Regions from separate parts of the Massilia sp. P2_C2 genome, predicted to be linked through region 3. Evidence: predicted binding sites of a transcription regulator. Region 3 holds the regulator's gene; each other region holds the start of a gene.

Region 1 (8,905 bases), on a different contig from region 3:
CGCACCCAGCCCTTCTCGGAGACGATGACGGTCACCGGCTCGTCGACGATCTTCTGTTCGGCCACGGCCTTCTGCGCCTCCTCGATCAGCGTGCGGCGGTCGTCGCCGTATTGCTTGGAGTCGGCCTCGATCTCGCGGATGATCAGGCGCTTCATCGACGATGGGTTCTCGAGGATGTCTTCCAGCTTTTCCTTCTCGCTGCGCAGCTCGGCCAGCTCCTGCTGGATCTTGATCGCTTCCAGGCGTGCCAGCTGGCGCAGGCGGATCTCGAGGATGTCCTCGGCCTGGCGCTCTGATAGCTTGAACCGATCAATCAGCGCGGCCTTCGGCTCGTCCGAATTGCGGATGATGTGGATGACCTCATCGATGTTCAGCAGGACGGTCTCGCGGCCTTCCAGGATGTGGATGCGGTCGTTGACCTTGCCCAGCCTGAATTCCGTGCGGCGGCGCACGGTGACGAAGCGGTAGTCGATCCACTCCTGCAGGATCTCGGACAGTCCCTTCTGGCGCGGCCGGCCGTCGCCGCCGATCATCACCAGGTTGATCGGGGCCGACGTTTCGAGCGACGTGTGCGCCAGCAGCATCAGCATGAATTCCGTCTGGTCCTGGTTCTTCGACTTCGGCTCGAACACGAGGCGTACCGGGGCCTCGCGGCCGGATTCGTCGCGCACGGCATCCAGCGCGCCGAGGATCGTCTGCTTCAAGGTCAACTGTTCCGGCAGCAGGGTCTTCTTGCCGACCTTGATCTTCGGGTTGGTGAGTTCCTCGATTTCTTCCAGCACGCGCTGCGACGACACGCCCGGCGGCAGCTCGGTGACGACGGCCTGCCACTGGCCGCGCGCCAGTTCCTCGATCTTCCAGCGCGCACGCACCTTCATCGAGCCGCGGCCGGACGCATACATGTCGGCGATGTGCGTGGCCGGCGTGATGATCTGGCCGCCGCCCGGGTAGTCCGGACCGGGCATCAGGGTCATCAGTTCGGCGTGCGTGATCTTCGGGTTGCGGATCATCGCCACGGCGGCCTGGGCCACTTCGCGCAGGTTGTGCGACGGGACCTCGGTGGCCATGCCGACCGCGATGCCGGACGCGCCGTTCAGCAGCAGCATCGGCAGGCGCGCGGGCAGCGTGCGTGGTTCCTCGCTCGAGCCGTCGTAGTTCGGCTGGAAGTCGACAGTGCCCATGTCGATCTCGTCGAGCAGCAGGCGCGAGACGGGCGTCAGGCGGGCTTCCGTGTAACGCATCGCGGCGGCGCCGTCGCCGTCGCGCGAGCCGAAGTTGCCCTGGCCGTCGATCAGCGGATAGCGCAGCGAAAAGTCCTGGGCCATGCGCACGAGGGCGTCGTAGACGGACTGGTCGCCGTGCGGGTGGAGCTTGCCGAGCACGTCGCCAACGACGGTCGCGGACTTGCGCGGCTTCGCCGTCGGGCCGAGGCCCAGTTCGTTCATCGAGTACAGGATGCGGCGCTGGACGGGCTTCTGGCCGTCCGACACGTCCGGCAGCGCGCGGCCTTTCACGACCGAGACGGCATAGTCCAGGTACGCGCGTTCGGCGAAGGTGGAAAGGGTGAGCGTTTCGGCGTCATCGCCGCCGCCACCGCCGGGTGGAGTTGTTTGTTCGAAGAGGCTTGCTTGCGTCATGATTTTGTATGTTCGTATTCGGTCGGGCGCGGGAATGGTGGGCTCGGGGAGCCCACCCTACGGCCGGATGCTGCGTAGGGTGGGCACCCCGTGCCCACGCGTCTACGTGCGTATCAGATATCCGCTTCCGTCTCGTTCCCGTGTTCCTCGAGCCATGCCCGACGGGCCGCGGCTTCGCCTTTCCCCATCAGCATGTTGAAACGCGCCGACGATTCGGCCAGGCCATAGTCGCCAAAGGCCACCGGCAGCAGGCGGCGGGTGTCCGGGTTCATCGTGGTTTCCCACAGCTGTTCCGCGTTCATCTCGCCCAGGCCCTTGAAGCGGGAAATGCTCCACACGCCTTCCTTCAGGCCTTCTTTCTTCAGCTTGTCCTCGATCGCGAGCAGCTCGCCGTCGTCCAGCGCGTACAGCTTCTGGATCGGCTTCTTGCCGCGCGCCGGCACGTCCACGCGGTACAGCGGCGGGCGCGCGACGCACACGTGGCCGTTCTTGAAGAGGGCCGGAAAATGTTTGAAGAACAAAGTGAGCAGCAGGACCTGGATGTGCGAGCCGTCCACGTCCGCATCGGAGAGGATGCAGATCTTCCCGTAGCGCAGGCCGGACAGGTCCGGATTGTCGTCCGGGCCGTGCGGATCGACGCCGATGGCGACCGCAATATCGTGGATCTCGTTGTTGGCGAACAGGCGGTCGCGGTCCGTCTCCCACGTGTTGAGGACTTTACCGCGCAGCGGCAGGATGGCCTGGAATTCCTTGTCGCGGCCCATCTTGGCGGAGCCGCCCGCCGAATCGCCCTCGACGAGGAACAGTTCGTTGCGGGTGATGTCGGTCGATTCGCAATCCGTCAGCTTGCCCGGCAGGACGGCCACGCCGGACGATTTCTTCTTCTCGACCTTCTGCAGCGAACGCAGGCGCGACTGCGCCTGCTTGATGACGAGTTCCGCCAGCTTGCGGCCGTATTCGACGTGCTGGTTCAGCCACAGTTCGAGCGGCGGCTTTGTGAACGTCGAGACGAGTTTCACGGCGTCGCGCGAGTTCAGGCGTTCCTTCGTCTGGCCCTGGAACTGCGGGTCCAGCACCTTCGCGGACAGCACGAACGAGACGCGCGCGAACACGTCTTCGGGCAGTAGCTTGACGCCCTTTGGCAGCAGCGAGTGCATCTCGACGAAGCCCTTCACGGCGCCGAACAGGCCGTCGCGCAGGCCGGATTCGTGCGTGCCGCCGCTCGGCGTCGGGATCAGGTTGACGTACGATTCGCGCACGACGGCGCCTTCTTCCGTCCACGCGACGACCCACGCCGCGCCTTCGCCTTCGGCAAAGCCTTCATCGCCCGCGGCCGCGTATTGCGCGCCTTCGAACAGCGGGATCAGGGTCTGGCCGCCGCCGGCCGTCTGCGCCAGCGCTTCCGTCAGGTAGCCGCGCAGGCCTTCGTCGTAGCGCCAGGTCTGCTTGTCGCCGGTCTTCGCATTCGTCAGCGTGACGGTCACGCCCGGCAGCAGCACGGCTTTCGAGCGCAGCAGGCGCTGCAGCTCGCTCATCGGGATGTTCGGCGAATCGAAGTATTTACCATCCGGCCAGGCGGTGACGCGCGTGCCGTTCTTCTTGCCGCCGCGTTCGAACGGTTCCGAGGTCAGCGGCTCGATCACGTCGCCGTCGGCAAACACCAGCTTGTGCATGCCGTTGCCGTCGTCGTCCTTGCGCCAGACGGTGATCTCGAGGCGCTTCGACAGCGCGTTCGTGACGGACACACCCACGCCGTGCAGGCCGCCCGAGAAGGCGTAGGCGCCGCCCGAGCCCTTGTCGAACTTGCCGCCGGCGTGCAGGCGCGTAAACACGATCTCGACCGTGGACACGCCTTCTTCCGGGTGCAGGCCGACCGGGATGCCGCGGCCGTCGTCCTCGACGGTGATGGAACCGTCGGCGTTCATCGTCACATCGATGTTCTTGCAGTGGCCGCCCAACGCCTCGTCCGAGGCGTTGTCGATCACTTCCTGGATGATGTGCAGCGGGTTCTCGGTGCGGGTGTACATGCCCGGACGCTGCTTGACGGGCTCCAGTCCTTTCAGGACGCGGATGGATGATTCGCTGTAATCGGGTGCGGGTTTCTTGGGGGCCATGCTTGATCTTTAATCTTTCGAATGCTGCGCATTCTATCTTGTCGCGTGGAAAATAAACGATTCACGCCATTTCCGGCGGTCGGGACGCGGTGCTGCAGGCAAGACAACTGTATGGAAATACAGTATTTTTGCCGTTTGGGCGCAAGTTTGCAAGTAGTCGTTGCACGGATTGCCAAGCACCCGGCATCCCGGCATCCTGTCCATGTGCGGGCGGGCGCCCGTACCGCAAGGCCTGCGACATGCCGGCTGCGGCGGGATTTCATTGCAGAATGACATTTTTTACAAATCGAATCGTGCGCGACCGTCGCAAGGATATATTGAGATCATGGCTCAGGACAATGAAAAGCACGACAACAAGCCGAGCGAATCCGGTCCGCCGCAGGACGGCCAGCCGGGCCCGCCGCGCGTGCCCGACCGGCGTGCCGGTGGCGGCGCATCGCGCTACCTGCGCACCGACGACACCCCGCTGAACCTGGCCGGCCGCGTGCTGCGCTCGCGCTGGCGCGCGCTGGCCGATAAATTCAATCGCGACTTCATGCGGCGCACGCTGCGCATCGGCGTCTCCGCCCGCATCTTTCATCCGGAAGAGGGCGCCAAGGGCCTGCGCAGCAAGAACCTGCAATACCTCGAGGAATCGATCGCCCAGTGGGTGATGTCGCGCGACGTGCTCGTGTTCATGGTCCCGACCGTCAATACGAATGGGCTTCTGCACCCCAGCAATATCACCATGCGTCATTACGCGCGCCACCTGGACGGCCTCGTGCTGCAGGGCGGGGCGGACGTCTCGCCGATGACGTATTCCGAAACGCCCACGCGGCCCGAATGGAACGGCGACCGCGCGCGCGACGTCTACGAACTGGAACTGCTGCACGAATTCGTCGACGCCGGCAAGCCCGTGCTGGGCATCTGCCGTGGCTGCCAGTTGATCAACGTCGCGTTCGGCGGGACGCTGTACCAGGACGTGGCGACCAATCTTCCCGGTTCCCAGCCGCACGTGCACGACATCTACGACGCGCACCGCCACCCGATCGTGTTTCCGCACGGCTCGTCGCTGCGCAAGATGTTCCCCAGGCACGAGCGCGCCGTCGTGAATTCGATCCACCACCAGGCCGTCAAGGAGCTGGGGCGCGACATCCACGTGGAAGCGATCTCGGAACCGGATGGCGTCGTCGAGGCCATCCGCTACCAGCGCGCGCCCTTCGTGATGGGCCTGCAGTGGCATCCGGAATTCCACCGTGCCACCGGCGGCGACCTGCTCGACTGCACGCCCGTGCTCGACGAATTCCTGCGCGCGGCGCGCGAAACCCGGCTCTGACCGGACAGGCCCGGCGGGGTTATTCCTTAGATCGTAGGGTGGGCACCCCTGTGYCCACCCTACAGTTCTGAACGCGGCAGAATTACTCCTTGATCTCGGGCTCGACGAGTTGCGCGAGCAGTTGCAGCGATTCCTGCCAGCCGAGATAGCACATCTCGGCGGGAATCGCGGCCGGGATGCCTTCCTGCTTCACCTTGATCTCGACGCCGCAGAACACCTCGCGCAGCTGCACGGTCGTCTGCATGCGGCCGGGCAGGTTGGGATCGTCGAATTCGGCCGTGTAGCGCAGGCGGACGCCCGGTTCCAATTCGAGGTATTCGCCGCCGAACGAGTGGCTGCCGCCCGTCGTGAAATTCGTGAACGACATCCTGTAGCGGCCGCCGACGCGGGCATCCTGCTCGTGCACGGTGCAGGTGAAGCCATGCGGCGGCAGCCATTTGGCGACGGCGGCGGGCGTGAGAAAGGCGCGGTAGACGCGGTCGGCGGTGGATTTCAGGACGCGGTGCAATTCGACGGTATTCGTGGACATGATCGGTCTCCATGGCGTGAGTTAGCAGAGGACATCCCTCTGATACTACGACGAACGGGCCGACGCCGGATCGACACGCGGACAAAAAAATTTATCGGCCGCGGAAGCGCCGGATCGCCGCATCGACCATGCCCTCCGCGCTGCCCTGGCGTTCGTACTGCCCGCGCAGGAAGCTCGCGTCGCCGCCGTCGCTGGCCGCCGCGGCCAAATGCAGCAATGCCTCCAGGCTGCCCAGCGCTTGCGCATGCGGCTCCATCAGGTCCAGGGTGGCGATGATGTCTTCGCGCAGCGGGAGCTGCTCGTAGGTCTTCGGATGGGTGATCACGCCGTCGATGCCGAAGCGGCTGGCCTGGAAGCGGTTGTAGTTGTAGACGAGGTAGTCGTCCTCGAGCGGTGGCGCTTCGCGGCGTTCGAGCAGGTGGCGGCACAGCGCCTGCAGGTAGGCGGCCAGTGCGGCGGCCCGCTCCACGGTCAGTGGGGTGTCGCACACGCGCAGCTCGATCGTGCCGTATTCCGGCTTGGGCCGCAGGTCCCAGTAGAAATCCTTCATGCTCTTGATGATGCGCGTGCGCTCCATCTTGGCGAAATAGACGTTGGCGAAGTCGTCCCAGCTGAGCGTGAAGGGCGCGCGGCCGCTCAGGGGAAAGGCCGAGACGGAATTCAGGCGCGCCGAATCGAAGCCGCTGTCGTGACCCTGCACGAACGGCGACGAGGCGGACAAGGCGATGAAGTGCGGGATGTAGCGCGACAGTGCGTGCAGCAGGAACAAGGCGTCGTCTCCGCTGGCGCAACCGATGTGCACGTGCTGGCCGAACACGGTGAACTGCTTGGCCAGGTAGCCGTACAGCGCCGACAATTCCTGGTAGCGCGGCTTGGCCGAGATGCGCTGCTCGGACCAGTGCTGGAACGGATGCGTGCCGCCGCCGCAGATACCGATGTTCAGCACGTCGCCGGCGGCGACGAGCGTATCGCGGATGTCGAGCAGTTCCGCCAGCAGCGCGCGGTAGCCCGTCTGCACGCTCGAATTTATCTCGATCATGCTTTCCGTGATCTCGGGCGTGACGTTGCCGGGGAAGGGCTTGCGCTTGAGCAGGTGCATCAGGTCCGGGCTGGCCGGCGTGAGGTCGAAGTCGGACAGGCTGATGAGCTGCAGTTCCAGCTCGACGCCGAACGTGAGCGGCGCCGACGTGGCGAAGGGTTCAAGCGGCATGATTCACCTGCTTTCAAAAACGTGCGCACATGCGCGCACCGTTCTTTTCCTGCCCCGAGCCGTCCTGCTGACCGTGCTCGTGCCTGACAGGCGTGACTTTCCCGCCTCCCGCCGGCACATCGCCGGCGGCAGTGCCCAGCATCGCCGCCGGACTCGCCACGGGTAGCGCAGACTGCGTCACCAGGACGCCGGTTGCGAGCCGTTGTAGATTGATCGCCGCGTTCACGTCGCGGTCGTGGTGTGTACCACATGTGGCGCAGGTCCAGCTGCGTTCCCCCAGCGCCAGCGCCGCATACTTGACGCCGCACACCGAACACAGCTTGCTCGATGGGTACCAGCGGTCAGCCAGCACGAGTTGGGTGCCGTAGCGCGTGGCCTTGTACTGCAGCTGGCGCCTGAATTCATAAAAGCCAACGTCGGAGATCGCGCGCGCCAGGCGGGCGTTGGTCAACATTCCGTGCACATTCAAGTCCTCGATTACGATTGCGTGATTCTCGCGGCACAACCGGGTGGTCAGCTTGTGCATGAAGTCGGCGCGCACGCGGGCGATGCGCTCGTGCAGCCGCGCCAGTGCGCGGGCGCCACACGTCCGGTTCTTCGATACCGGCAGCCGTGTGCCTTTCGGGATCGGTCCTTCGATCCCGGTGGCTGTCTTGACCGCTTCCAGCTTGCGAGACTGACGCCGCGAGCGGATGCGCAGGCGTCGCAGCGCCGCCACGAGTGGGCGCGGTGCGGCGATCTTCTCTCCGCTGGATAGCGTGGCGGCCGCGCTTACGCCCAAGTCGACGCCGGTGATGCCGTCGCCACTGCGGTTCAGGTGCGCGACGTCATCCGGTACGTCGACGCATACGGCGAGATACCAGTGGTCGGCATTGCGGCTGACGCTCGCGCCCATAACCTTGCCGGGCCAGCGCAGATGTTCATGCAGCGGTACCCGGCCGAGCTTCGGCAGCATGACCGTCATCCCATCAAGCCGGAATCTATCGTTTGCCAGATAGAACACATCGCGGCAACGTCCCTTCTTTTTGAAACGCGGTCGGTGCGTCTGCTGGCCGACGCGGCGCTGGTCGAAGTAGCGGGACCACGCTTTCGCGAGGTTGGCGAAGGGCTGGGCGTGAGCATCGCGGTGGATGGTGCGCAGCCAAGGCTGGCCGTTGTCGTCCAGCCAGTCCGGATCAGAATACTTGATGCGGTTGAACTGCTTCTTCAGCGCCAGCGCACTCGGCTTCAGGCCCGCGGCGACTTGGCGGTTCCACTCGGCCAGTGCCCAGTTCCAGACGCGCCGCGCGGTACCGGCAGCGCGTGCGAAATAGTCGCGCTGCGCGGGCGTCGGGTCAAGCCGGATGCGATGGGCCAGAAGCATAGAAAATGAATCGTGAGGAAACGCCCTGTTCGACTTTGGCGGATCCGGCAAGTTCAATCCAATCACACTGTTATTCATAGACGTCCATTCATGGCTGCGCACCTTTGCGCATTTCTTTTTGATCAGAGTTCACCTCCGGCGCCTCGCGCGCCCACACGAGGGCGCGCTGCAGGATGATGGGTCCGAACACTTCGAGCAGCATCGTGACGGCCGCCACCGCCCGCAGTTCCTCGACGACCGCCACGCCCGCGTGGCGCGCATGCTCGATCAGGAGGATCACGAATACGGACAGCGGCGCCAGCGCCACGCCCGTCAGCGCGCCCTTGCGCCACGAGATGCCGGACAGGTGCGCGAACGCCGTCACGCCGGCCGTCTTGGCGAGCAGGCGCACGAGGACGAGCGCCACGGCGAGCGCCGCGCCGGCCCACACGCTGCGCCAGTCGAGCGTGGACGCGGCGAACACGAACAGTACGACGGTCAGGAGTTCACCGAGTGCGCCGAAATTGCGCTGCGCCTGGCTGAACGCGACGCGGCGATGGCGCGCCATCAGCCCGAACGCGAGCGCGGCGACGACCGGCGACAGGCCCAGCGTGTATGTGATCGCGACGAGCAGGATCACGGCCAGTGCGAACGCGACGGTGGCATCCTGCGCGAGCTTGCCGAGCAGGCGCAGCACGCCCGGTACGATAAGGCCGAACACGGCACCCGTGAACGCCGAGACGCCGAGCACGACGAGG
Region 2 (4,576 bases), on a different contig from region 3:
ACTGGGCACCGGCCAGCAGCAAATCGGCGTCGTCGATGCGGTCGTACAGTTCCAGCCGCGCGCGGAACGTTTCGGGCGGAGCGATCCATTCGTGCAGCTCGGGCACGAGCCCGTAGGCGGCATCGAGCAGGTCGAGCAGCTCGCGTCCGCAGCGCCGCTGCAGGCCGGGGCGCGGCAGGCGGCGCAGGTCGCCCAGCGTATGGCACCCGATACCATCGAACCAGGCCGCGAACGGCCGCGCCGGCGGCGCCAGCAACACGGCCAGCCGGTCGAGCCGGCGCAGCAGCGACTCCATCCGCACGGCGCGGCCCGCATTCGCGCGCGCCAGCAGCCAGGCGCCACGTGCCGTGGGCGCGCACGCGAGCGAAGCCGTGAAGCCCAGCGCGCGCACGTTGGCGTGGATGCGCCGGCACAGCGCGAGGATGCCGCCGAACAGGCGCAGGCTGGCACTCACGTCCATCAGCAGCGTCGACTCCTCGGCCTGCGCGACCTGCGGCGTGTACTGCAGCAAGGCCAGCGCCACCGCGTGGCGGGCGTCCGCCTCCAGCGCCGGCGCGCGCGCGTGGATGCGCGCGTCGGGCAACAGCATCAGCACGCCGCCGCGGCGCATGCCGGTGCGCACACCGGCGTCCAGCGCATGCTGCGAGGCCACCAGCACGCGCTCGTGTTCGAGCACCACAGTGCCAACGTCAGTGCCGGTGTCAGTGGACCAGCTCGGTGCGAACACTTCGAGCGGTAACCGGGGCAGGTGCAGGGCGATCCACAGGCGCATGGCGTTCGGGCAGGTAGGAAGTCAATGGAAGGAACAGGGTCGCGTCGCGCTGCGGTCCCCGGCGTTTCACGAAACCGATCTCGATACCACCCGCCTGCGGCCGCAGGGCCAGGCGCAGCGGTGCCGGAGAAGCATCCTGCCCGGCCGCCAGCGGCCGCATCATGAAGAACAGGGTCTCCCCCGCCTGTGCCGCCAGATGCAGCCGGCGCAGGTGTTCGCCGCGCACGTGGTTCTGCCAGAACAGCAGCGCGCCGCAACTACCGCTGCGCAATACCTGCTCGGCGGCCCACAGCGCGTCCGCCGTGCGGTCGGCGCGCAGCCAGATCAATTGCGAGGGCTGCACCCCGAGCGCGGCCAGCGCCAGCGCCTGGGGCGGATGCGGCGGCTGCAACAGCACGACGCGCCGCTGCGCCACGGCCGCCAGCGCGGGACGCAGCAGGCGCATCTCGCCGATGCCGGGCTGTTGCAGCAGCAGGTCGACCAATACCCCGGTCGGCCAGCCGCCGCCGGGTAGTTGGGCCGACAGGGCTGGATGGCCGGTATCGACGCAGCGCGTGCCGCCGCGCGCCAGCTGCGAGGCGCGCCAGAGCGATGGGTGCAAGGATTCCGGCGCTGCAGATATTGAACCTGAGCAAGTCATGTATGACGCGAAGAAATACTGTATAAACATACAGTACTATTTTCATCACGTTTTGGCAAGATTGATCTTATTGAATGTCAGATTGTGAACAATGCTGAGACTTGGTTCTGTCTGGGCGATAATTATTTTGAAGCAGGGGAAGGTTACCTGCCTGATCGGCCATCAGTAGCTCGCACCCGACAGCCTTGCAGCTGGCGTTCGAGCAGGCTGATGATGCCCAGCAGTTCTCTCCTCAACTCCAGTGCGAAGCGATGCTCGTGCATCGACCCCGCCTACGTCCGGATTTTAGGTTAGTACGCATGGACGAGTGCGGGAACAGGTTTGCCTTGGAACACATAGCCGAGAATGAACATTCGCATCCAGCTCATGCACGCGATGCGAAACATGCCCGATACGCGCTGTCCTAGAGTGGCGTTGATCATCACAAAGGCTCCCGCCCATGCACGAGATTTCGGGCATGGATACGGGCGTCGGGCAAAAGCATCAACACGTCGCCGCAACGCATGCCGGTGCGCACGCCGGCGTCCAGCGCGAACTGCGACGCCACCAGCACACGCTCCTGTTCGAGCACGATGCTGCCCGCGTCAGTGGACCAGCTCGGTGTGAACACTTCGAGCGGCAATCGGGGCAGGTGCAGGGCGATCCGCAGGCGCATGGCGTTCGGGCAGGTAGGACGTCAATGGAAGGACCAGGGTCGCGTCGCGCTGCGGTCCCCGGCGTTTCACGAAATCGATCTCGACACCGCCGGCCTACGGTCGCAGGGTCAAGCGTAGCGGTGCCGGAGACGCATCCCGGCCGGCCGCCAGCGGCCGCATCATGAAAAACAGCGTGTCCCCTGCCTGCGCCGCCAGATGCCGCCGGCGCAGGTTCTCGCCGCGCACATGGTTCTGCCAGAACAGCAGCGCGCCGCAACTACCGCTGCGCAATACCTGCTCGGCGGCCCACAGCGCGTCCGCCGTACGGTCGGCGCGCAGCCAGATCAGTTGCGAGGGCTGCCCCCCGAGCGCGGCCAGCGCCAGTGCCTGGGGCGGATGCGGCGGCTGCAGCAGCACGACACGCCGCTGCGCCACGGCCGCCAGCGCGGGACGCAGCAGGCGCATCTCGCCGATGCCGGGCTGTTGCAGCAGCAGGTCGACCAATACTCCGGTCGGCCAGCCGCCGCCGGGCAGCTGAGCCGGCAGGGCGGGATGGCCGGTATCGATGCAGCGCGTGTCGCTGCGCGCCAGCTGTGAGGCGCGCCAGAGCGACGAGTGCAAGGATTCCGACGCTGCAGATATTGAACCTGAACAAGTCATGTATGATGCTAAGAAATACTGCATAAAAATACAGCGCTATTCTCATCAGGTTTTCGCAAGGTGAATCTTTGGAATGATGGGTGTGAGTAATGGAAGACGGCGCGAGTCGGCAACAACGAAGCTGCGGCCGTTTTTACTGCCCGAGCCAATTTGTGCATGACCGCCGCGTAAATACACAGTACCAACAGCGCTAGGTACGGAACAAAACCTACGAGGAAAAGCCTACAGGATGAGCCTCTAGCCTATTGACATAGGTTAAGGATGAGCTATAGCCAAGTAAGTGATGCCAGAGGCAGTAAAAAGCCGGTGCGAGAAATTCCGGCACCGGCTCCATGACCAGTCTAAACTCGACKGCTACGACAAGGCAGATGGCCCTACGAAACTAAACAGTTACTTTCTAGATTTTTTGTGTTTTCAATTTCCACGATTGCAAAAGCGCCCGCAAACGAACAATAAAATCCAAAAAATCATTGTTACGCCATCATTATTGTGAGCCAATCGAAATTTTGAAATCGACATTGGAAAGCGTGCGAAATGTAAAAGTCTTTTCTTCGTCAGAAAAACCTACAGGATACCCCCATGAATAGCCGCTCGATGTTTTCACCAGATCTCGTTCAGCAACCAAATCCCTGACAAAAAGACGTCTATTCAGCTTCGCGTCAACAAATATCTTCACAACCGGTTGATCAAATGCAAACCCCGGAACGATAGTCGTACCAACAGCCAAAAGCGTCCGCCCATCATTTGAAAGGTATACCTGTGGATACCAATCTTTAGTTATCAAGACTGTCCGCTCGAAATTGTTCCGCACGTTCTTATGTAAAGTGATCCCTGACATTGGCGTCACGTTCACACAATACGTATTTCGGCTTGAGCATACTTTATATTCATATGGCTCACGAGCTGGCGAATCGGCCATACATGGATCCACGCGTAGAATTAGTAGTACAGCAAAGAAAGTCAATCTCATTGAGATATCCAATTTATTTTCATCCGGCAGCATCTGAATTTACTATCATTTACGAATGCATCCGAAGACGTCGCGGCAATCAATTAAATAGTCTTCGAAGAAAAGAGGTGTTAGCATTGATGATCTTTTGTATATCATCTTGAGTTACACCAGTTTTTCCGTAACGACCCATAATATTATTCTCGAAGCCGCTACGAGGCGTAGTTTTTCTAACACCATTCACGGTACAGTCATCGTATTCATCAGGTAGGCCCATAAGATGGCCGGCCTCATGGGTCGCCTCCCACCTGTAATTTCCCTGCCCTGGCACAAACCATGTCCCATCCTTGCCGTTGGCAACAACTGATGTTCCTGCACCCGATACCAAATTGACCGTATTTTCTGAGCCAGTTACAACGGTCGTCGTAACAGTAAATTTACCAAATTGCCCCGACCACTGGTTCGATATGCTTTGGTTCAAACTTTCAATTAGCTGAGGCGTGGCAGCATTGCCGCTATAGGTGATCGGTATGGTTATTTGTACATTGTTTCCGTCAACCTTCACCTTTGCGTCTTCACCAAATGGATCCACAAGCGAAACTGGATTTCCCCCGACGTATGCATAGAGACATTATCCCCCCCAGCGTCCGAACGATTAAGGAGTAAAAATCCGGCAATGCAACCAACCTGAATAATGAAGAGTAAAAGAATAAATTCACCCAAGTCAGTCCACAACTGTCGAATAGCTCGCAACCTTGCACGCTGCGCAAGAGATTCCTCAAAAAAACTTTGAATTACCCCCTGTAAACTTGGAAATGCCTTCTGAATCAAATCCGCATTCTCCTTCGTAATCGCTGAATTTGGCTCAATAAATAACCCAGCATCGCGAGACGCATAAAGCATTAATGCACCAATTAGCA
Region 3 (8,767 bases):
CAACCTGTTCCACGCCTGCGGCGGTGAAGCGGCAGAATTTCTTGCGCTTGAACAGCGGGTTCTGCTGTTTGCGCTTCTCTTTGAGCTTAGCTTTGTTTTTGTCGAACTTTTTACCGAATGCCATTTTGAGGCTCCTGTATCTATCTATAAACGTGTCCGCAACGCTTATGCGGCGGCACTGAAATCAATGATGTGAAACACCAGGCTTTTGCTGTGACGGCTTTTCCTGGCCAAAAATCCCGTGAAGCGGTACATCGCGCCCAACTCGGCATTGGCAAATCGTCCCGAAATCTCGCCCGCGGCAACCGCGGAAATCTCGAATTCGACCTGCCTGTCGACCCTCGCTTCCGTCTGCGTCGATCCGTGTTGCAGGATGCCGCCCACGATGGGGATGCCGGCCGGGGTGTAGCGCAGGGTGTCGCGTTCCGTGATGCTTGCGACCAGGGACAGCTCGTTCACTTAGCAGTATTAACTAAGGCCCGGTGCTCCCGCGAGATTTAGGCTGCAGCGGCCGGAGCGGCGGCCTGCTCGGCGCGGTGGCTCTTGGCTGCGTCTTCGCGCTGGACCGACTTCATCATCGGCGACGGTGCGGTTTCTGCCTTCTTCATCTTCACGGTCAGGTGACGCAGCACGGCATCATTGAATTTGAATGCGGTTTCCAGCTCGACCAGGGTCTCGTTGTCGCACTCGATGTTCAGGCAGATGTAGTGTGCCTTCGGCAGCTTCTGGATCTGGTAAGCCATTTGACGACGGCCCCAATCTTCGACGCGGTGGATGTTGCCGCCGCGCGAGGTGACCGTGGTCTTGTAGCGTTCGATCATCGCCGGGACCTGCTCGCTCTGGTCCGGGTGGACGATAAACACGATTTCATAATGACGCATGAAACACTCCTTAAGGACGTTTAAACAAATGCCCACCTCGGCGTCAAGACGAGTGTGGGAAGGGAAAGCCCAACATTATAACCGCAAAAACGTCAAGTGCGCCATCTTTGTCGTATGCATCCGGCCACGCCAGCCCCTTTCGGCCCATGGTTTGCCGCAGCGCGAAAGGTTGCGGACGTGCGCCGCGTACCGCAGCGCAAAAAAACTCCGAAATCCCCTTGCGCGCGGCGCAATACTGTACAAAAATACAGTCTGATCCCGTACCAACCAAGACGAACATGCTTAAGCTCACCGCACGGCAAGAACAGATCCTCAACCTGATCAAGGAAGCCATCGACAATACCGGCTTCCCGCCGACCCGCGCCGAAATCGCCCAGGAGCTTGGCTTCCGCTCGGCCAACGCGGCCGAGGAACATCTGCAGGCCCTGGCCCGCAAAGGGGCGATCGAAATCTCCCCGGGCACCTCGCGCGGTATCCGCCTCGTCGGCCAGGCCGCCGAATCCAGGGCCCCGGCCGTGCCGGCCTTCGTGCCGCAGATCCCGCCGAACCTGATGTCGCTGCCGCTCGTCGGCCGCGTTGCCGCAGGCTCGCCGATCCTGGCCCAGGAACATGTCGAAGCGACCTATTCCGTCGATCCGGCCATGTTTTCGAGCAAGCCGGACTTCCTGCTGAAGGTCAGGGGCTGGTCGATGCGCGACGCCGGCATCTGCGACGGCGACTTCCTCGCAGTCAAGAAAGTCGACAATGCGAAGAATGGCCAGATCATCGTCGCCCGCATCGGCGACGAAGTGACGGTCAAGCGCTATCGCAAGACCGGTTCCACGATCGAGCTGCTGCCGGAAAACCCGGATTTCTCCGTGATCACCGTCGATCCGAGCACCGACGAGTTCGCGCTGGAAGGGCTGGCGGTCGGGCTGCTGCGGTCCTGGCATTGAGTTTTCCGTGACCGGTCGCCACCCGGTGGCCGGTGCTGCATCCTGGACCAATTCACTCAGCGCGGATAGACGAAACCAGTGCYGATATCGGTGGGCAGCAGGCGCTTACCATCGCGCACCATCAGGCGCTGTGGCGGCTCGTCGCCGGCCAGGGCACGCCAAATGACGGGCAACGCCTCGCCCTTGCGCAGCAGCTCGTCGCTGCGTTCGAATACGTTGGGGCAACCCGTCGCCGCCAGCAGCGCCTGTACGATGGTCACCTTCCACGCGTCGACACCGGCAGCATTGAACTGGCACACCAGGTAACCGGCGGTCCCGCCATAGCTGTGCACCAGGAGCCCCGGCAGGCCGTCTTTTTCGCCATCGATCACCAGGGTCAGGGCTTGTGGATCGGCGCCGCGCACGGCAACGGCCCGCCGCGCGACCGCAGCCTGCACGCGACGCTTGATCATGGCATGGTCGACCGGCTCGTCCTCGCGCAAGGTCCAGACGCGGGCCGCGATCTGCGACCTGGCGTTATACGCGGCGCGTGCCAAAAACTGGCGCGACGACGACTGCACGACCGCCGTGGACCCGGCCTTGCTGCGCTCCTGGGGCCGCCCCTCGACCTTGTCGACGACTGAGAGGTAAATCCAGGGATCGCCGGACAGCAGGCTTTTTTCCTTGCCCTGTTTGATGGTGATGATGAGCATATGCAGACTTCGTTTTCYGGAGCCGAATGATACAGCAAGGCTTTGTCGTCCCAGGTGTCTTCCGAAAATCGTCCGGGCTACCTGGCGGCGGCCACCCGCGATGCGGCTGCGATCGCGCGCTACCTGAACCCCGCGTCTGGCGAGACCCAACGACGGCCGGCCCATGAACGCCACGTGCCCGCGCTAGCTGCTCGCCCGTCCGCCACACTGGCCTCAACAGGAGGCCAACACATCACTTACTGTCGTCCGGATCCCGCGGCGGCGCGTTCTTGACCATCTCGTTGTGTTCCTTGACGTAGGCCTCGGTGCCCGCGCGCCACGCATCGAAATCGGCGATGACCATCTTGCCCGCGACCTTCGTGTCTTCCGCCAGGCGATCGCCCACTTCCTTCAGGTGCGCGGTCGCCTTGTCCGACTCGTCCTTCGTAAGCAGCTTGGAAATGTCTTCCGGGATACGCTTGGTTAGCGGCAAGGACGAATTCAGGTATTTCACCCAGCGGTTGTGGCAAGCCTCCCAATCCTTCATCTTGCCGCTGTACAGGTCGATTTCCTCGTTGACCTTGGACATGCTCGGGAAACGCGGCGCCGGGCAACGGTATTCGTTCGTGCGCAGGTCGGAGCCGTCGTATTTCGCAATCCAGTAATCGAGGTCGGCGCGGCGCGCTTCGCGCTGCCTGATCAGGTCGAGCGACGCGATGGCGACGGCATTACCCTTCGCGGCCGCCTTCTGGAACCACTGCGCGGCTTTGTCCATGTCGACGGCGCCAGCCTCGCCATAGAAATACATCTCGCCCAGGTGCTGCTGGGCCATCACGTTGCCGGCATTCGCCAGCTTCGTGTATTTCTGCAGGGCTTCCGGATACGCTTTCTTGGCGAACAAGGCGTCCGCTTCGGCGAGCTCGGCGGCGGAGTTGGCGGAGGACACGGCTGCGGCGGCCGGCTTCGCGGCGGCACCTTTCGCAGGCAATTTGGCGCCGGGCTCGGCGGCCAGTACGTCACCACCGCACAGCAGTGCGGCGCAAAACAGTACAGTCTTCATGGGGCGTGCAGTCTACGAATAGATGAATGGCAACAGGACGATCATAACCGCAGCGCCGCGCCCGCTCAACCGGGAAGGCGGCCTCCTTCCCGGCTTTACGCGGCTTTAAGGTTACATCAACCCCGCAGGATCAGCCGTTCAGCGCGGCGCCGAAATCGGCCAGCAGGTCGGCCGTGTCCTCGATGCCCACCGACACGCGGATCAGCGACTCGGCGATGCCCATGCTGGCGCGGCGCTCCGGCCCCATCTCGAAGAAGATCGTGTGCGCGACCGGAATGACGAGCGTGCGCGTGTCGCCGAGGTTGCTGGCGGGGATGCCGACCTTCAGGCGGTTCAGGTAATCGAAGCAGTCGATACCGTCCTTCAGCTCGAAGCTGAACAGCGAACCGTAGGCGCGGAACTGCTCGGACGCCAGCGCGTGCTGAGGGTGCGATGCGAGGCCCGGGTAGTACACGGCCGCGACACGCTCATCGGCTTCCAGCATCCGCGCGAGCGCGAGCGCGTTGGCGCAGGTGCGGTCCATGCGCAGCGCGAGCGTCTCGGCACCGACGGCGATGTGATGCGCCGCTTCCGGCGCCAGCGACGCGCCGAAGTCGCGCAACGCTTTCGCGCGCAGTTGGGCCATGCCCTGCGCGGCCGGCGGCTGGCGGCGGAAGTTGTCGGCGATGTTCGGGAACGCGGACCAGTCGAACACACCGGTGTCCGTCAGCGCGCCGCCGAGAACCATGCCGTGGCCGCCGATCGACTTCGTAAGCGCATTGATGACGAGGCCGGCACCGACGGCCTTCGGACGGAACAGGTAGGGCGTCGTCATCGTGTTGTCGACGACGTACAGGATGCCGCGCGCGCGGCACAGTTCGCCGATGCGGGCCAGGTCGGCGATCTGCGTGCGCGGATTGGCGATCGTCTCGACGAACACGATCCGCGTATTCGGGGTCAAGGCGGCCTCGACGTTGGCGACGTCGGTCGCGTCCACGAACGACACCTCGGTCCCCTGCGCGGCCACCGTGTTCCACAGGCTGTTGGTATTCCCGAACAGGAACGACGACGACACGACGTGGTCGCCCGCGCGCAGCAGCGCCTGCGCGAGCGCGCCGATCGCGGCCATGCCGGTGGCGAAGCACAGCGAGGCGACGCCGTCTTCCATCTTCGTGATCTTGTCTTCCAGCGCGGAGACGGTCGGGTTGCCCTGGCGGCCGTAGCGGAAGCCCGGTTCCTTGCCCTGGAAGACTGAGGCCAGCTGGCGCGCGTCCTTGTAGCCGAAGGCGACCGACGTGTGGATCGGTTTATGCAGGGAATTCTGTTCGATCGGTTTCTGGCGATCGTTGTGCAGGATGGTCGTGGTGAAGCCGTAGGAAGGTTTGTCGCTCATGATCGTTTGAATGATGGCCGGAGATACGTAGGGTGGGCACCCCTGTGCCCACGCGTTATGCCGGCGGACCGCATACGTCACGCGTGGGCACGGGGTGCCCACCCAACGGGATACGAATTATTCGGCGGCGACCGGCGGATTCAGATTCAACTGCGTACGCACCATGTCTTCCGACGACTTGCCGGACGACTTGTGACGCACGCTCTCGAGCTGGTCGAGGTAGGCCGGCGTGACGTCGCCCGTCACGTAGACGCCGTCGAAGCACGACGCTTCCACGTTCGTCAGCGCGGGGTTGACGTCCGAGATCGACTTCTTCAACGCGTCCAGGTCCTGGTAGACGAGGCGGTCGGCCGTGATCTCGAGGCACACTTCCTCGACGGTGCGGCCGTGGGCGATCAGCTCGTCGCGCGTCGGCATGTCGATGCCGTACACGTTCGGGTACAGCACCGGCGGCGCGGCGGAGGCGAAGAAGACCTTGCGGGCGCCCGATTCGCGGGCCATCTGCACGATCTCGCGGCTCGTCGTGCCGCGTACGATCGAGTCGTCCACGAGCAGCACGTTCTTGTCCTTGAACTCGGACGGGATCGCGTTCAGTTTCTGGCGCACCGACTTCCTGCGCATCGCCTGGCCCGGCATGATGAACGTGCGGCCGACGTAGCGGTTCTTGATGAAGCCTTCGCGGTATTCCACGCCCAACTTCAGCGCCAGCTGGATGGCGGCCGGACGCGACGAGTCGGGAATCGGCATCACGACGTCGATCTCTTCGACCGGGATCTCCTTGCGGATCTTCTCGGCCAGGTATTCGCCCATGCGCAGGCGGGTGGCGTACACCGAGGCGCCGTCGATCACGGAGTCCGGACGGGCCAGGTAGACGTATTCGAACGCGCACGGATTCAGCGACGGATTCTCGGCGCACTGGCGCGTGTGCAGCTGGCTGTCGGCATCGACCCAGACGGCTTCGCCCGGCGCGATGTCGCGCACGAAGCGGAAGCCCAGGCCTTCCAGCGCGACGGATTCGCTGGCGAGCAGGTATTCGGGGCCGTTCTCGGTCTCGTTGATGCCGAGGCACAGCGGACGGATACCGAACGGATCGCGGAACGCGAGCAGGCCGTGGCCGGCGATCTGGGCGATGACGGCATACGCACCGCGCACGCGGCGGTGGACTTGCGCGACGGCCTTGAACACGGCGTCCGGCGCCAGGGAATAGCCGTCGGCCGCCTGCGCGATTTCGTGGGCCAGCACGTTCAGCAGCACTTCCGAGTCGGAATTCGTGTTGACGTGGCGGCGGTCGTTGCGGAACAGCTCTTCCTTCAGCTGCGCCTGGTTCGTGAGGTTGCCGTTGTGCGCCAGCGTGATGCCGAACGGCGCATTCACGTAGAACGGCTGCGCTTCCTCTTCGCTCGACGAACCGGCGGTCGGATAGCGGCAGTGGCCGATGCCGGAATTGCCTTGCAGCGAGCGCATATTACGCGTGCGGAAGACGTCACGCACGAGGCCGTTGGCCTTGTACATCGAGAACATGCTGCTGTGATTGGTTGCAATCCCCGCCGCATCCTGACCGCGATGCTGCAGCAGCAACAAAGCATCATATAACAGCTGGTTAACGGGGGCTTGCGAGACGACGCCGACGATGCCACACATGGTGTGCTCCTAAAACCGTGAACAAGAATTCAAAACTGAACATGCTGCGCGAAGGCAGCGGGCAAGAAAGGCTTGACCGTGCGCGCGCCCGTTTCCGCCATGGGCGAGAGCAACGCGTCCTTCCAGAAAGCCTGTTGGGGAATGGAAGTCATCCCACACAATATGACGCCGGCAAGCACAATCACAATGCCCCGGCCCAATCCAAACAGGCCGCCGAGGCCGCGATCGGCCAAGGTCAGTCCCGAGGCCTCGATCAATGCGCTGATCGCGAGGGCCAACAGGCCCATCAGCACGCGCACGCCGAGGAACAATGCAATGAAGGCAACGATCAGCCGCAAGGCCTCGCCCGGAATCACGGATGGTAGCATGGGCGCCAGTTTGGCGCCGAAGGCATTCGCCACGATGAAGGCCGCCACCCAACCGGCCAGCGACAGGATTTCCTTGACGAGGCCCCGCATGGTGCTGATGACGACCGACGAGATCAGGATGAACAAAACGACGTAGTCGAAAATCGTCACGGTGCGGTGCCCAGGGTCATCATCGGTACAGGACAGTGTTGCGTCAGACGGGGGTCATGGCGCCGGACATGCCCAGGCGGCCCAGTTTGGCGCGGACTTTCTCGGCTTCTTCCCGGCTCAGCGGACCGACGCGTACGCGGATCAGTTCGCCGGATGGCGTCGTCGTCTTCTGCGTGTACGACGAGATGCCCGCTTCGCGCAGCCTGGCCTGCACCTCGGCCGCCTTTTCCGCGCTCGACATCGCGGCCACCTGCAGCACGAACCGCTGCGAGGAGGACTCGGCCGGCTTGTCTTCCAGGATGGCCATGGCGCGTGCCGCGTCGTCATGCGGCTTCACGGGCTTGTCGTCAAGCTTCGGCTTGACCTTCTCGGCGCGCTCGGCCTTTTCCTTTTCTTTCTCTTTCTCGGCCAGGCGGGTGTCGGCCTTCGTTTCCTTGTGCTCGGGCTTCGGCGTGTCCTTGTGTTCCGGTTTGGTTTCCGCCTTGGGCTCGGGCTTGGGCTCGGGCTTGCGTTCGACCTTCGGCTCCGGCTTCGGCGCGACAGGTTTCGCTTCCGGCTGCACGTCCGCCTTCGCCGTCACGGCTGGCTTGCTCCCGGACTTCGCAGCGGCGGGCGGCGGGGCCTCGACCACTTCCTCGTCCTTGTCGACGCTGTCCGCGGCGGACACGGTCTTGTCGGCAGCCGGCACGGGCAGCGGCGCCGCCTTGTCCTTGGCCGGGATCTGGATCGCGATGTCGCCGGCGAGCGGCTTGGGCTCGGAATCGAGCAGCATCGGCAGGCCCACGGCGGCGGCCAGCGCCAGCGCGATGGCGCCGACGAGGCGGCGCCGGGCGCGCTTCTTTTCGGGGAGCATGGGGTCGTTGCCCGGCCGGCGCGTCGCCCCGCCGCCGGCATTGCTCGCGCGCTTGGCGCGGGCACGCTCGCCGATCGCTGCGTCGTCGTCCTTGCTGTAGAAGCGGCCACTGTCCTCGGTGAGGCGGTCCTGCTTGCTTTTACGGGAGAACAAGCCCATGCGGTGTCACATCAATGAAGAGAGGATTTACGGGCCGCCATCACACCGGCCACGGTGTAGAACGAGCCAAAGACCACTATTCTATCATCCTGTCCGGCCCGGCTTGTTGCATCTGCGAATGCCTCGGCCGGATTGGCGAACGTTTTCACCGAGAATTCGTCGTCTTTTGCACCACTGGGCTTCAACGCTGCCAGCTTCGTCGCCAGCACGGCCGGGTCGGCCGAACGGGGCGAGTCCAGCGCGGCCACGCACCAGTGATCGACATAGGGTGCCATGTGGGCGACGACGGCGTCGATATCCTTGTCCTGCATGATACCGAACACCGCATAGGTGAAGCGGTGGAACCCCATATTGCCCAGGTTCTGGGCCAGTGTCGCGGCCGCGTGCGGGTTGTGCGCGACGTCGAGGATCGTCGTCGGCCGGCCCGGCAGCACCTGGAAGCGCCCCGGCAGTTCGACCATCGCGAGGCCCGCGCGCGTTTCCTGCGCGCCCACCGGCAAGATGTTGCGCAACGCTTCCAGCGCGGCCAGCGCGGCCGATGCGTTCAACAACTGGTTCGCACCGCGCAGTGCCGGATACGCCAGCGAATTGCGGCGCTGCGAGCGGCCACCGTAGGCCCATTGCTGCTTGTCGCCCTGGTAGTTGAAATCGCGGCCCAGCAGCCACAGGTCGGCGCC
Region 4 (9,224 bases), on a different contig from region 3:
CCGACCTTCACCCGCGCTATCGCCCCGCCTTCGGCCATGCGCGCCAGCACCGCGTCCGCAATCTCGGGCAGCAGCGTCCCGTTCAGGATCGTGTCGACGTTGCGCGCGCCGGAATCGACTTCCGTGCAGCGCGCCAGCACGGCCGCCACGAGCGCGTCGTCGTAGTCGAAGCGCGCATTGTGATTGGCGGCCACGCGCTGCCCGATGCGGTCCAGTTTCAGGCGGATGATGTCGGCGAGGACGGTATCGTCGATCGGGTAAAACGGCACGACCGTCAACCGGCCCAGCAAGGCCGGCTTGAAATGCTTCATCAGGGCGGGCCGGATCAGTTCCGCCAGCTGGTCCGGCGTCGGGCGCTCGTCCGGCGCCTTGTTCAGGCACGCCTGCATGATCTGGCTTGAGGCCGCGTTGGACGTCAGGATGATGATCGTGTTACGGAAGTCGATCTGGCGACCTTCCGCATCGTCCAGCACGCCCTTGTCGAACACCTGGAAGATCAGCATCGGCTTCTCCGGTTTGTTTCTAATTGGAACTAGCTTTCAAATCTTAGGAGTAACGCGGTGCGCCCTACAGATGAAAATCAACCCGGCTCCAGACGTCCCAACCTGATGTCGTCGTCACGCCGGACGACCGGCGACATCAATATCCTCGCCTTGCTGGACGGCCAGGTGCCCGGCCGCCGGCCGCGCGCGCTGCCGGCCGCGTTGCGCTACGGCGCGGCCGGTGTGCTGGCCTGCACCCTCCTTGCCACGCTGGTCTGGCTCGTCCAGGACGACACGCCCGCCCGCGACGCCGGGAAGGACGACGCGGCACAGGCGTCGCTGCATCCAGGTAGCGCCGGCCCGGCAGCGCATCCTGCGGGCGCGACCGCGACACGCGATACGCGGCCCGCCGGCGCGCACGATGTGGAATTGATCGTCACGCAGCGTGACGACCTGCTTCCGGCGAGCGACAGCATGTCGGCCGGCGTGCCCGGCACGCACATGGCGCCGACCGCGAAGACATCGGCCTCGACGGCGCCGGGACCGGCATCGCCCCCGATGCCGCTGCGGATGCCGCCACAGACGCCGCCGACAGCGACGACGCCCCCAAGAACCGTCGCTTCATCCGGCCTGCCCGTGAACGCAACCACGCGCGGCGCCGTCATCATCGATATGCCGCAGCCGGCGCCCACCGCCGCCACGGCGCGCCCCGCGACACCCGCCCATGCGGCCGCCGGCCTGGCGGCGACATATGTCCAACCGGCCGCCGACAGTCACGCGGCGACACGCACGACGGCGCAAGCCACGCCGCCGGCCAGGGCGCCGTCGCTGGGGCGTACCGGACCGCCGACATCGCACCGGAAACGTGGCGCTGCAGCAACCAGGACAACGACGCCATCCGCCGTTGACACGGACGTGGCCGTGATTTCGGCCATCCTGCAGCACACCGCTGCCCGCAGCGAGGCCACGAATACCGCGCCTCCGCCCGCCTGCGCTGACAACGCCTGCGCCACGCGCTTGCCATCCAGGCAATAGATAGACAAAAGCACAAGCCTGTCGGCGTGGCGGTGGTACGGGTGCCACGCCCGACGTTGCCGTGGCCCAAAACTGCTGGGCCATCGCCGTCCGCACCGTTATACTGTACAAAAGCACAGTTGGCGGCGGTATGACGATGATCAGGGTCCTGGAAAACGAGTTTTATTATCTGGATAACTTCCAGCGCGTGCTGGACTGGATCGCCGAGCGCTACGCCGACCTGCTGATCGAGGAAGAGCACGCATTCATCGCTTGCTTTCCCCGGCTGTCGCAGCCGGCCCGTGCCCTGTTCGTCCGGATGGTGATGCGCAAGGGAACGCTATTCCGGGCAAGCAAGCTCAACTATGCCGAGATCGGTTGCCCGCGCGCGGCGGCGCATGCCCTGCTGCCCAGCGGCTGGATCGAGTCCGATCCCGTGCTGACGCTCGACGAACTGTTCGCCCTGCTCGCCAAGCCGGAACTGGTCGCAGCCTTCGGCCTGACGGGCGCCCACAAGACCGTACGCAAGCCCGAGCAACTGGAAATGCTGCGCGCCGATCCCCTGCACGCCGGCGGGCGCCCGTTTTCGCAGTGGTATGCCGGTTGCGACGACGTCGTGCTGCGCCTGTGCGTGCAGCCGCTGTGCGACCGCCTGCGCCTCATGTTTTTCGGCAACCTGAGCCAGGACTGGACGGAATTCGTGCTGTCCGACCTCGGCCTGTTCCGGTACGAGCGGGTCGAGTTCTCGCCGGCCTCGCGCGGCTTTCGGGCGCGCCAGGACATCGATCATTACCTGGAACTGCATGCCTGCAAGGAGCGCTACCATGCCGGCGAACCGGCACTGGACGTGCTGGCCGACCTGCCCCGCCACGCGTTCGGCAACGACTGGCTCGAGAGCCGCCGGGAGCGCCTGCTGTTCCAGCTTGGCCAACTGCTCGAAAAGGAGAAGGACTGGGACAACGCGTACGCCGTGTACGCGGACTGCCGCTACCCGGGCGCGCGTGGCCGCGCCATCCGGGTGCTGGAAAAACACGAGAAGTTCGACGCCGCCCATGCCTTGTTCGAGACGGCGCAACAGGCGCCGGAAAGCGAGGCGGAACGCCAGCACCTGCTGCGCATCGGCCCGCGCCTGGCACGCAAGCTGGGCCATCCGAAAAGCCCCGCGCGGCGCACGACGCCGGCCGCCCGGCTCGACCTGAACCTGCCGCTGCCGGGCGGCGAATGGCGCGTGGAAGGCGTCGTGCTGGAGCATCTGACGCGCACCGACGCGCCCGTGTTCTACGTCGAAAACACGCTGGCCAACACGCTGTTCGGCCTGCTGTGCTGGCGCGCCGTCTTCGCGGCCATTCCCGGGGCCTTCTTCCACCCGTTCCACCGCGGTCCGGCCGACTTGTACGCGGCCGACTTCTACCAGCGCCGCAAGGGCGATTTCGACGCCTGTCTCGCGCTGCTGGACGATGGCCGCCACCGCGCCGCCATCCTCGCGACGTGGGAAGAGAAGGCCGGCCTGCAATCGCCATTCGTCGCGTGGGACTGGCTCGACCGCGACATCATCGAACTGGCACTCGACTGCATTCCGGCCGCGCACCTGAAGCTGTGGTTCCACCGCATCCTGCAGGACGTGAAGGAAAACCGCACGGGCTTCCCCGACCTGATCCAGTTCTGGCCGGGCGAACGGCGCTACGACATGATCGAGGTGAAGGGTCCGGGCGATCGCCTGCAGGACAACCAGCTGCGCTGGATCGACTATTGCGCCACGCACGGCATGCCGGTCACGGTGTGCTATCTGCAGTGGGAGCAGGCCGCCGCATGACGGCCGCCGCGCGCTACGTCGTCGCCGTGCGTGCCCTGTGCGAGTTCACGGCCAAACAGGGTGACCTCGACCTGCGCTTCACGCCCTCGCCCTCGGCGCAGGAAGGCATCGCCGGCCACGCCGTGGTGGCCTCGCGGCGCGGCGACAACTACCGCAGCGAAGTGACGCTCGAAGGCGACTGGGGGCCGCTGCACGTGCGCGGGCGCGCGGACGGCTACGACCCGGACCGCAACCTGCTCGAAGAAGTGAAGACGTACCGCGGCCAGTTCACGGCCATCCCCGGCAACCACCGGCACCTGGCCTGGGCCCAGTTGCGCGTCTACGGCCACCTGCTGTGCGTGCAGCTCGGGCTGCAAGAAGTCAACCTGGCGCTGGTCTACTTCGACATTGGCAGCCAGCAGGAGACCATGCTGCACGAGACGCGGACAAGGGCCGAACTCGCGGCGCTGTTCGAGGACCAGTGCCGCCGCTTCGTCGCCTGGGCCGAACGCGAGCTCGCGCACCGCACGGCACGCGACACGGCGTTGACCGCGCTGCGCTTCCCGCACGCCGACTTCCGTCCCGGCCAGCGCCAGCTGGCGGAAGCCATCTTCCGGGTCAACGCGAACCAACGCTGCCTGCTGGCCCAGGCGCCGACCGGCATCGGCAAGACCGTCGGCACGCTGTTCCCGGTCCTGAAGGCGGCGCCCGGCCAGGATCTCGACAAGATCTTCGTCCTGGCCGCCAAGACGCCGGGACGCCAGCTTGCGCTGGACGCCGCGGCCACGCTGAAGTCGGGCGGCACGGTGCCGCTGCGCGTGCTCGAACTGAGCGCGCGCGACAAGGCATGCGAGCATCCGGACAAGGCCTGCCACGGCGATTCCTGTCCGCTCGCGCAAGGGTTCTATGATCGCCTGCCGGCCGCGCGCGAAGCTGCGACGAACGCGGACATGCTCGACCGCGCCACGCTGCGCGAGATCGGCCTCGCGCACGACGTCTGTCCGTACTACCTCGGCAGCGAGATGGTGCGCTGGAGCGACGTCGTCGTGGGCGACTACAACTACTGGTTCGACGGCGGCGCCATGCTGTACGCGCTGGCGCTGGAGCGTGGCTGGAAGGTCAGCGTGCTGGCCGACGAGGCCCACAACCTGGTGGCGCGGGCGCGCTCGATGTACACGGCCACGCTGGAACGGACGGACCTGCGGGCCGCGCGCGCGGTCGCCCCGCCCGCGCTGCACAAACCGCTCGACAAGGTCAAACGCGCATGGACGGACGTCGGCAAGTCCGCCCCCCTGCCCTACCAGGTGCTGGATGCCCCGCCCGACAAATTCCTGAACGCGCTGCAGGGCGCGGCCAGCGCCATCACGGAACACCTGGCCGCGGTCGCGCTGCCGCTCGACCCTGCGCTGCAGGATTTCTATTTCGCCGCGCTGCAATTCGGCCGCCTGGCCGAGTCGTTCGGCGAGCACTCGCTGTTCGACGTCTCGCGCGGGAACGAGCGCAAGAACGAGCGCAATACGACCCTGTGCATCCGCAACGTCGTGCCGGCGCCCTTCCTCGGCCCGCGCTTCGCGTATGCCCATTCGACGACGCTGTTCTCGGCCACCTTGAGCCCCTGGCATTACTTCGCCGACCTGCTGGGCATGCCGGCCGACACGGCGTGGATCGACGTCGATTCACCGTTTTCCGCGGGCCAGCTGGACGTGCACGTGGCGCACGGCATCTCGACCCGCTACCAGCAGCGCGCCGGCTCGCTCGCGCCGATCGCCACGCTGATGGCGGAGCAGTACCACACGCGACCGGGGAACTATCTCGCCTTCTTTTCCAGCTTCGAGTACCTGCAGCAGGTTGCGGACCGCTTCGAGCGCGAGCACCCGGACATCCCCGTTTGGCACCAGGCGCGCCGCATGAGCGAGCCGGAACGGGTGGATTTCCTCGCGCGCTTCGTCGCCGGCGGCCGCGGCATCGGCTTCGCGGTGCTGGGCGGCTCGTTCGGCGAAGGCGTCGACCTGCCGGGCGACCGCCTCATCGGCGCCTTCGTCGCCACCCTGGGGCTGCCCCAGGTGAACCCCGTCAACGAGCAGCTGCGCCAGCGCATGCAGGCGATGTTCGGCGCCGGCTACGACTACACGTACCTGTATCCCGGCATGCAGAAAGTGGTGCAGGCGGCCGGCCGCGTGATCCGCACGGAACAGGACCGCGGCGTCGTCTGGCTGATCGACGACCGCTTCGCGCGGCCGGACGTGCAGGCGCTGCTGCCTGCGTGGTGGCATGTGGGCGCGGCCGCTTAACGCAGAAGGTCGCGCACCTTCTGGTAGCCGCTGCGGCTGATCGGCACGCGCGCGCCGGACTTCAGCACGGCGCAATGGCCATCCTTGCCGGTCGGTTCGATGCGCGCAATGGCGCCCAGGTTGACGATGTACGAGCGGTGCACGCGCAGGAAGGCGTGCGGATCCAGCTGGTTTTCCAGTTCGGCCATGCGCTGGTTCTTCAGCCACGTACGGCCGTCGGCGTAAAAGGCCACGTAGTCGTCCTGCGCCTCGACGTATTCGATGCGCGCGACGGGAAGCACCTGCACGCGCGCGCCGTCGCGGATCAGTACGCGCTCGAGCGGCTGGTGGCGCGCCTGCGCCTCGCTCACCAACGCCCGCATCGCCGCATCGCCCTGCCCGGCCGGTGCCGGCGCGGCCAGCCGTGCGCGTGCGTGCGCGAGCGCCTGCGCGAGGCGCTCGCGCGTGAACGGCTTGAGCAGATAGTCGAGCGCATGCACGTCGAAGGCGCGCAGCGCGAACTGGTCGTAGGCCGTCACGAACATGTAGTGCGTCTGCGTACCTGCCAGCTCGACGACTTCGAAGCCGTCCAGCCGGGGCATCTGGATGTCGAGGAAGGCGAGATCGGGCGCCAGCTCCGCGATCGCCTTCACGGCCTCGAAGCCGTTCGCGCATTCGCCGACGATCTCCACGTCGGCATGGCTGCCCAGGTGTTCGCGCAGCACGGCGCGCGCCAGGGGTTCGTCGTCCACGATGATCACACGCATGCGTCAGACTCCTTCGGGTTCGGTGATGGAATGCGGCGCGTCGGCCGTGACCGCGGGCAGCGTCAGCTCCACGATGAAGCGGTGGTCGCGACACTCCCAGCGCGCGCTGGCTTCGTGCCCGTACGCCGCCGCCAGGCGCTGGCGTACATTGGCGAGTCCCAGGCCTGTGCCGCGCGCATGGTTCGTGCCATCGACGGCACTGTCGGGGTCGACGTCGTTTTCCACGCGGATGCGCAGCAGCGATCCGGCGCGCGCCGCCTCGATGCGCACGAGGCCGGGGTCGACCATCTGCCCGATGCCGTGCTTGACGGCGTTTTCCACGAGCGGCTGCAATAGCATAGGCGGCAACAGGCAGCCCGCCGCCGCAGGATCGATGGCCGCCTCGAAACGCAGGCGGTCGCCGAAGCGTACCTGTTCGATCGCGACGAAGTGGCGCACGAGCTGCAGCTCCCGCGCCAGCGTGACCATGCTGTCCGCCCGGAGGCTCAGCGTGAGACGGAAGAATTCGGCCAGCTGCACGGTCATGTCGCGCGCGCCGGCGGGGTCGAGCGACGTCAGCGCACTGATCGAATTCAGGCTGTTGAACAGGAAATGCGGATCGACCTGGGTACGCAGCATGCGCAGCTCGGCATCCTGGGCCGTCAGCTTCATCTGCAGCCGCTGGGTCTCCAGCTGGCGCACACGCTCGGACTCGATCACCAGGTAGTGCACGGCAGCCGCCAGGCCGTACAGGATGACGCCCAGGCCGAACATGGATGCCAGTACAGGATGACTCGCAACCGGCGCGTACTCGCCGGGCGCCAGTGCCGCCAGCAGACTGTTCCAGGCGGCACCCAGCGCGCACCACAGCGCGGCCACGCAGGCCGCCGGCATGCCGACGCCCGCGGCGATCACCAGCGGACGCCGCCGGTCCAACGGGTAGGCGCGGCACACGTAGTAGGCGGAAAAGCCGGTGGCAAACGCGTACACGTAGACCAGCGGCACGGCGAACACCAGGCTCGCGCCCCAGCCGGCGCCGCCGACCGCCAGCATGGCCGCCAGCAGCAGGCCGAGCATCAGCCAGGCCAGCAGGTACAACAGCGCGGCGCGCCAGCTGGCGAAGATCCCGTGCACCGGCGTCCTCTCAGTTGCGGATTTCGACGCCGCCCATGATGGCGTAGCCGGTGATGACGAGGCGCTTGCTGCCGTCCGGCGGCGTGGCCGTCTTTTCCGCGAAGCCACCCATCACGGGCGTGCCGTTCAGGACGACGGTCCAGTCGGGCGGCACCTTGATGTTGATGCCGCCCCAGATGGTGAAGACGTTGATCACGGCTTCCTTGACGATCGAGGCCTCGCGCAGGTCGAGCGCGCAGCCGCCCATCACGGCCGTGATCTCGCCGCCGCGGAAATCCTGCGTGCTGACGCGGCGCTCGAAGCCGCCGAGGACCGCGACGATGTCGATGACGTTTTCCGGACTCGCCCCCTCCGCGCCCCCGGGCCGCGCCACCCGCCCCGGGCCCAGCGAGCGAAACAGCACGAGGCCGCCGAGCGCGATCATCACGAGGGGCCATAGCGTCCCCCAGCTGATGTAAAAGAATCCCATGCGGCCGAGGACCATCAGCACACCAATGACGATCAGCACGCCGCCCATGTAGTTGCCGCTGCGCGGGCCGTTGCCGAGCAGGGCCGCGCAGCCGGCCACGATGAACAGAAGGGGCCAGAAGCCGATCGCGTGACGGATGTTCAGGATGTCCAGGTTATCGAGCAGGAACAGGATGCCCATGCCCACGACGAGCAGGCCCAGCACGACCTGGTTCGTGGCGCGGTTCGTCTCATTTGCCATGGCCGTTCTCCCCCTTCTGGCCGAAACGGCGCTCGGCGATCGGCCGGATCGCCATCGTGGCGCCGCTGATGATGATGAACAGGGGCCAGCTGTTGCCGAACGTGAGCCCCCACAGGTGCTCGAGCACGGCGAACAGCCACAGACCGATGAACACGGTCCACAGACCGTTGGAAAATTCGCGGGCGCTCGGATAGCCGATGGTCTGGTTGATGCCCACCACGACCAGCAGCAGCGGCGCATAGTGCCACAGCGAGCGGATGTCGAACACATCCATCTGGTCCAGCAGGAAGGCCACGCCCAGCCCCACCAGGACCAGGCCCCACAACACCTGGCGCCGCAGGTGGTAGGAAGCTTCGCTATTCATGTTACCTCCGGGTTGTCGTTGAATCGTAATGGCGACACGATAACGGAGACGGTGCGGCGGCGGAAGCGCTTTTCGGCCAACGGCGGCGCGGTGCCGGTGAATGGCGCGGGCGGATACGAAAAAGCCCGCCATGTCTCCATGGCGGGCTCTTTGGGAAGCGTCGGTACGGCAGCGGATCAGTCCGTGATCACGCGGCCACTTCGGCGCGCGGGCGCAGGCCTTTCTGCTGGTTGCGGTACTTGGCCCGCGCGGCCGCGATCTTCAGGGCTTCGCGCGCGACGTTCATCTTGCGGATTTCCTGGCGTTCCTTCTTGCCGCGGTGCTGGGCGATGTGTTTGCTGCCAATCTTGGCGGTCATATGATTCTCCTGGTCGTGACGGTGGTACTGCGATGGGCGTGCGCGCAGGGCGGGCGCGATCCGGTCAGGAGCGGGAAGTGTTGATCCTGTCGTCCGACGGCATCAAGAGGCCCCACCCCAGCTGGCGGCGGATTTCTTCCGGTGTCGGTGGCGGGGTCGTGTCTTTCGAGCGACGCTCGAGGTATTCGCGCACGAGATGCTTGGGGGGATGGCTCGTCGTATTGTTGTACATGGCAACCTCCGCTTCCGGTGAGGCCGGAGCAATCGCGGCATCGATGGCCACGGCATGCGCCGGCGTGGAAATCTGGTGCCGGTCCTCGAGGCGACCGGCTGACCTGTCGAGATGGTTGGTCTC

What was found. The regulator LexA, encoded in region 3, represses DNA repair genes until DNA is damaged. The targets are predictions, from matches to a motif close to ACTGTATNNNNATACAGT.
Region 1: a site for LexA is predicted at 3,858-3,875, ahead of AC1DYX_RS13545 (DNA topoisomerase IV subunit B). Genes of this name have one in related genera too.
Region 2: a site for LexA is predicted at 1,430-1,447, ahead of imuA (translesion DNA synthesis-associated protein ImuA). Genes of this name have one in related genera too.
Region 4: a site for LexA is predicted at 1,620-1,637, ahead of AC1DYX_RS11645 (VRR-NUC domain-containing protein). Genes of this name have one in related genera too.

The regions. Positions count from the first base shown of each region.
Region 1 covers NZ_JBFUDR010000096.1:10,669-19,573, reverse strand. The annotation lists gene parC (DNA topoisomerase IV subunit A) at 1-1,637, opposite strand, end outside; gene AC1DYX_RS13545 (DNA topoisomerase IV subunit B) at 1,751-3,751, opposite strand; gene AC1DYX_RS13540 (gamma-glutamyl-gamma-aminobutyrate hydrolase family protein) at 4,077-5,066, shown strand; gene AC1DYX_RS13535 (SRPBCC family protein) at 5,149-5,595, opposite strand; gene AC1DYX_RS13530 (YbdK family carboxylate-amine ligase) at 5,687-6,805, opposite strand; gene AC1DYX_RS13525 (RNA-guided endonuclease InsQ/TnpB family protein) at 6,819-8,168, opposite strand; gene AC1DYX_RS13520 (cation:proton antiporter) at 8,257-8,905, opposite strand, start outside.
Region 2 covers NZ_JBFUDR010000111.1:13,651-18,226, reverse strand. The annotation lists partial or broken gene AC1DYX_RS14790 (Y-family DNA polymerase) at 1-772, opposite strand, end outside; gene imuA (translesion DNA synthesis-associated protein ImuA) at 702-1,412, opposite strand; gene AC1DYX_RS14780 (hypothetical protein) at 1,834-2,067, opposite strand; partial or broken gene imuA (translesion DNA synthesis-associated protein ImuA) at 1,997-2,707, opposite strand; gene AC1DYX_RS14770 (hypothetical protein) at 3,192-3,626, opposite strand; gene AC1DYX_RS14765 (hypothetical protein) at 3,757-4,248, opposite strand; gene AC1DYX_RS14760 (hypothetical protein) at 4,218-4,576, opposite strand, start outside.
Region 3 covers NZ_JBFUDR010000038.1:14,374-23,140, forward strand. The annotation lists gene rpsR (30S ribosomal protein S18) at 1-124, opposite strand, end outside; gene priB (primosomal replication protein N) at 166-459, opposite strand; gene rpsF (30S ribosomal protein S6) at 498-881, opposite strand; gene lexA (transcriptional repressor LexA) at 1,160-1,816, shown strand; gene AC1DYX_RS07035 (class I SAM-dependent rRNA methyltransferase) at 1,873-2,508, opposite strand; gene AC1DYX_RS07040 (tetratricopeptide repeat protein) at 2,741-3,547, opposite strand; gene AC1DYX_RS07045 (cystathionine gamma-synthase family protein) at 3,678-4,919, opposite strand; gene purF (amidophosphoribosyltransferase) at 5,037-6,560, opposite strand; gene AC1DYX_RS07055 (CvpA family protein) at 6,590-7,078, opposite strand; gene AC1DYX_RS07060 (SPOR domain-containing protein) at 7,122-8,090, opposite strand; gene folC (bifunctional tetrahydrofolate synthase/dihydrofolate synthase) at 8,102-8,767, opposite strand, start outside.
Region 4 covers NZ_JBFUDR010000076.1:9,108-18,331, reverse strand. The annotation lists partial or broken gene AC1DYX_RS11655 (AAA family ATPase) at 1-500, opposite strand, end outside; gene AC1DYX_RS11650 (hypothetical protein) at 561-1,517, shown strand; gene AC1DYX_RS11645 (VRR-NUC domain-containing protein) at 1,654-3,309, shown strand; gene AC1DYX_RS11640 (ATP-dependent DNA helicase) at 3,306-5,579, shown strand; gene AC1DYX_RS11635 (LytR/AlgR family response regulator transcription factor) at 5,576-6,325, opposite strand; gene AC1DYX_RS11630 (sensor histidine kinase) at 6,329-7,438, opposite strand; gene AC1DYX_RS11625 (LiaI-LiaF-like domain-containing protein) at 7,449-8,147, opposite strand; gene AC1DYX_RS11620 (LiaF transmembrane domain-containing protein) at 8,137-8,511, opposite strand; gene AC1DYX_RS11615 (hypothetical protein) at 8,699-8,869, opposite strand; gene AC1DYX_RS11610 (hypothetical protein) at 8,934-9,101, opposite strand.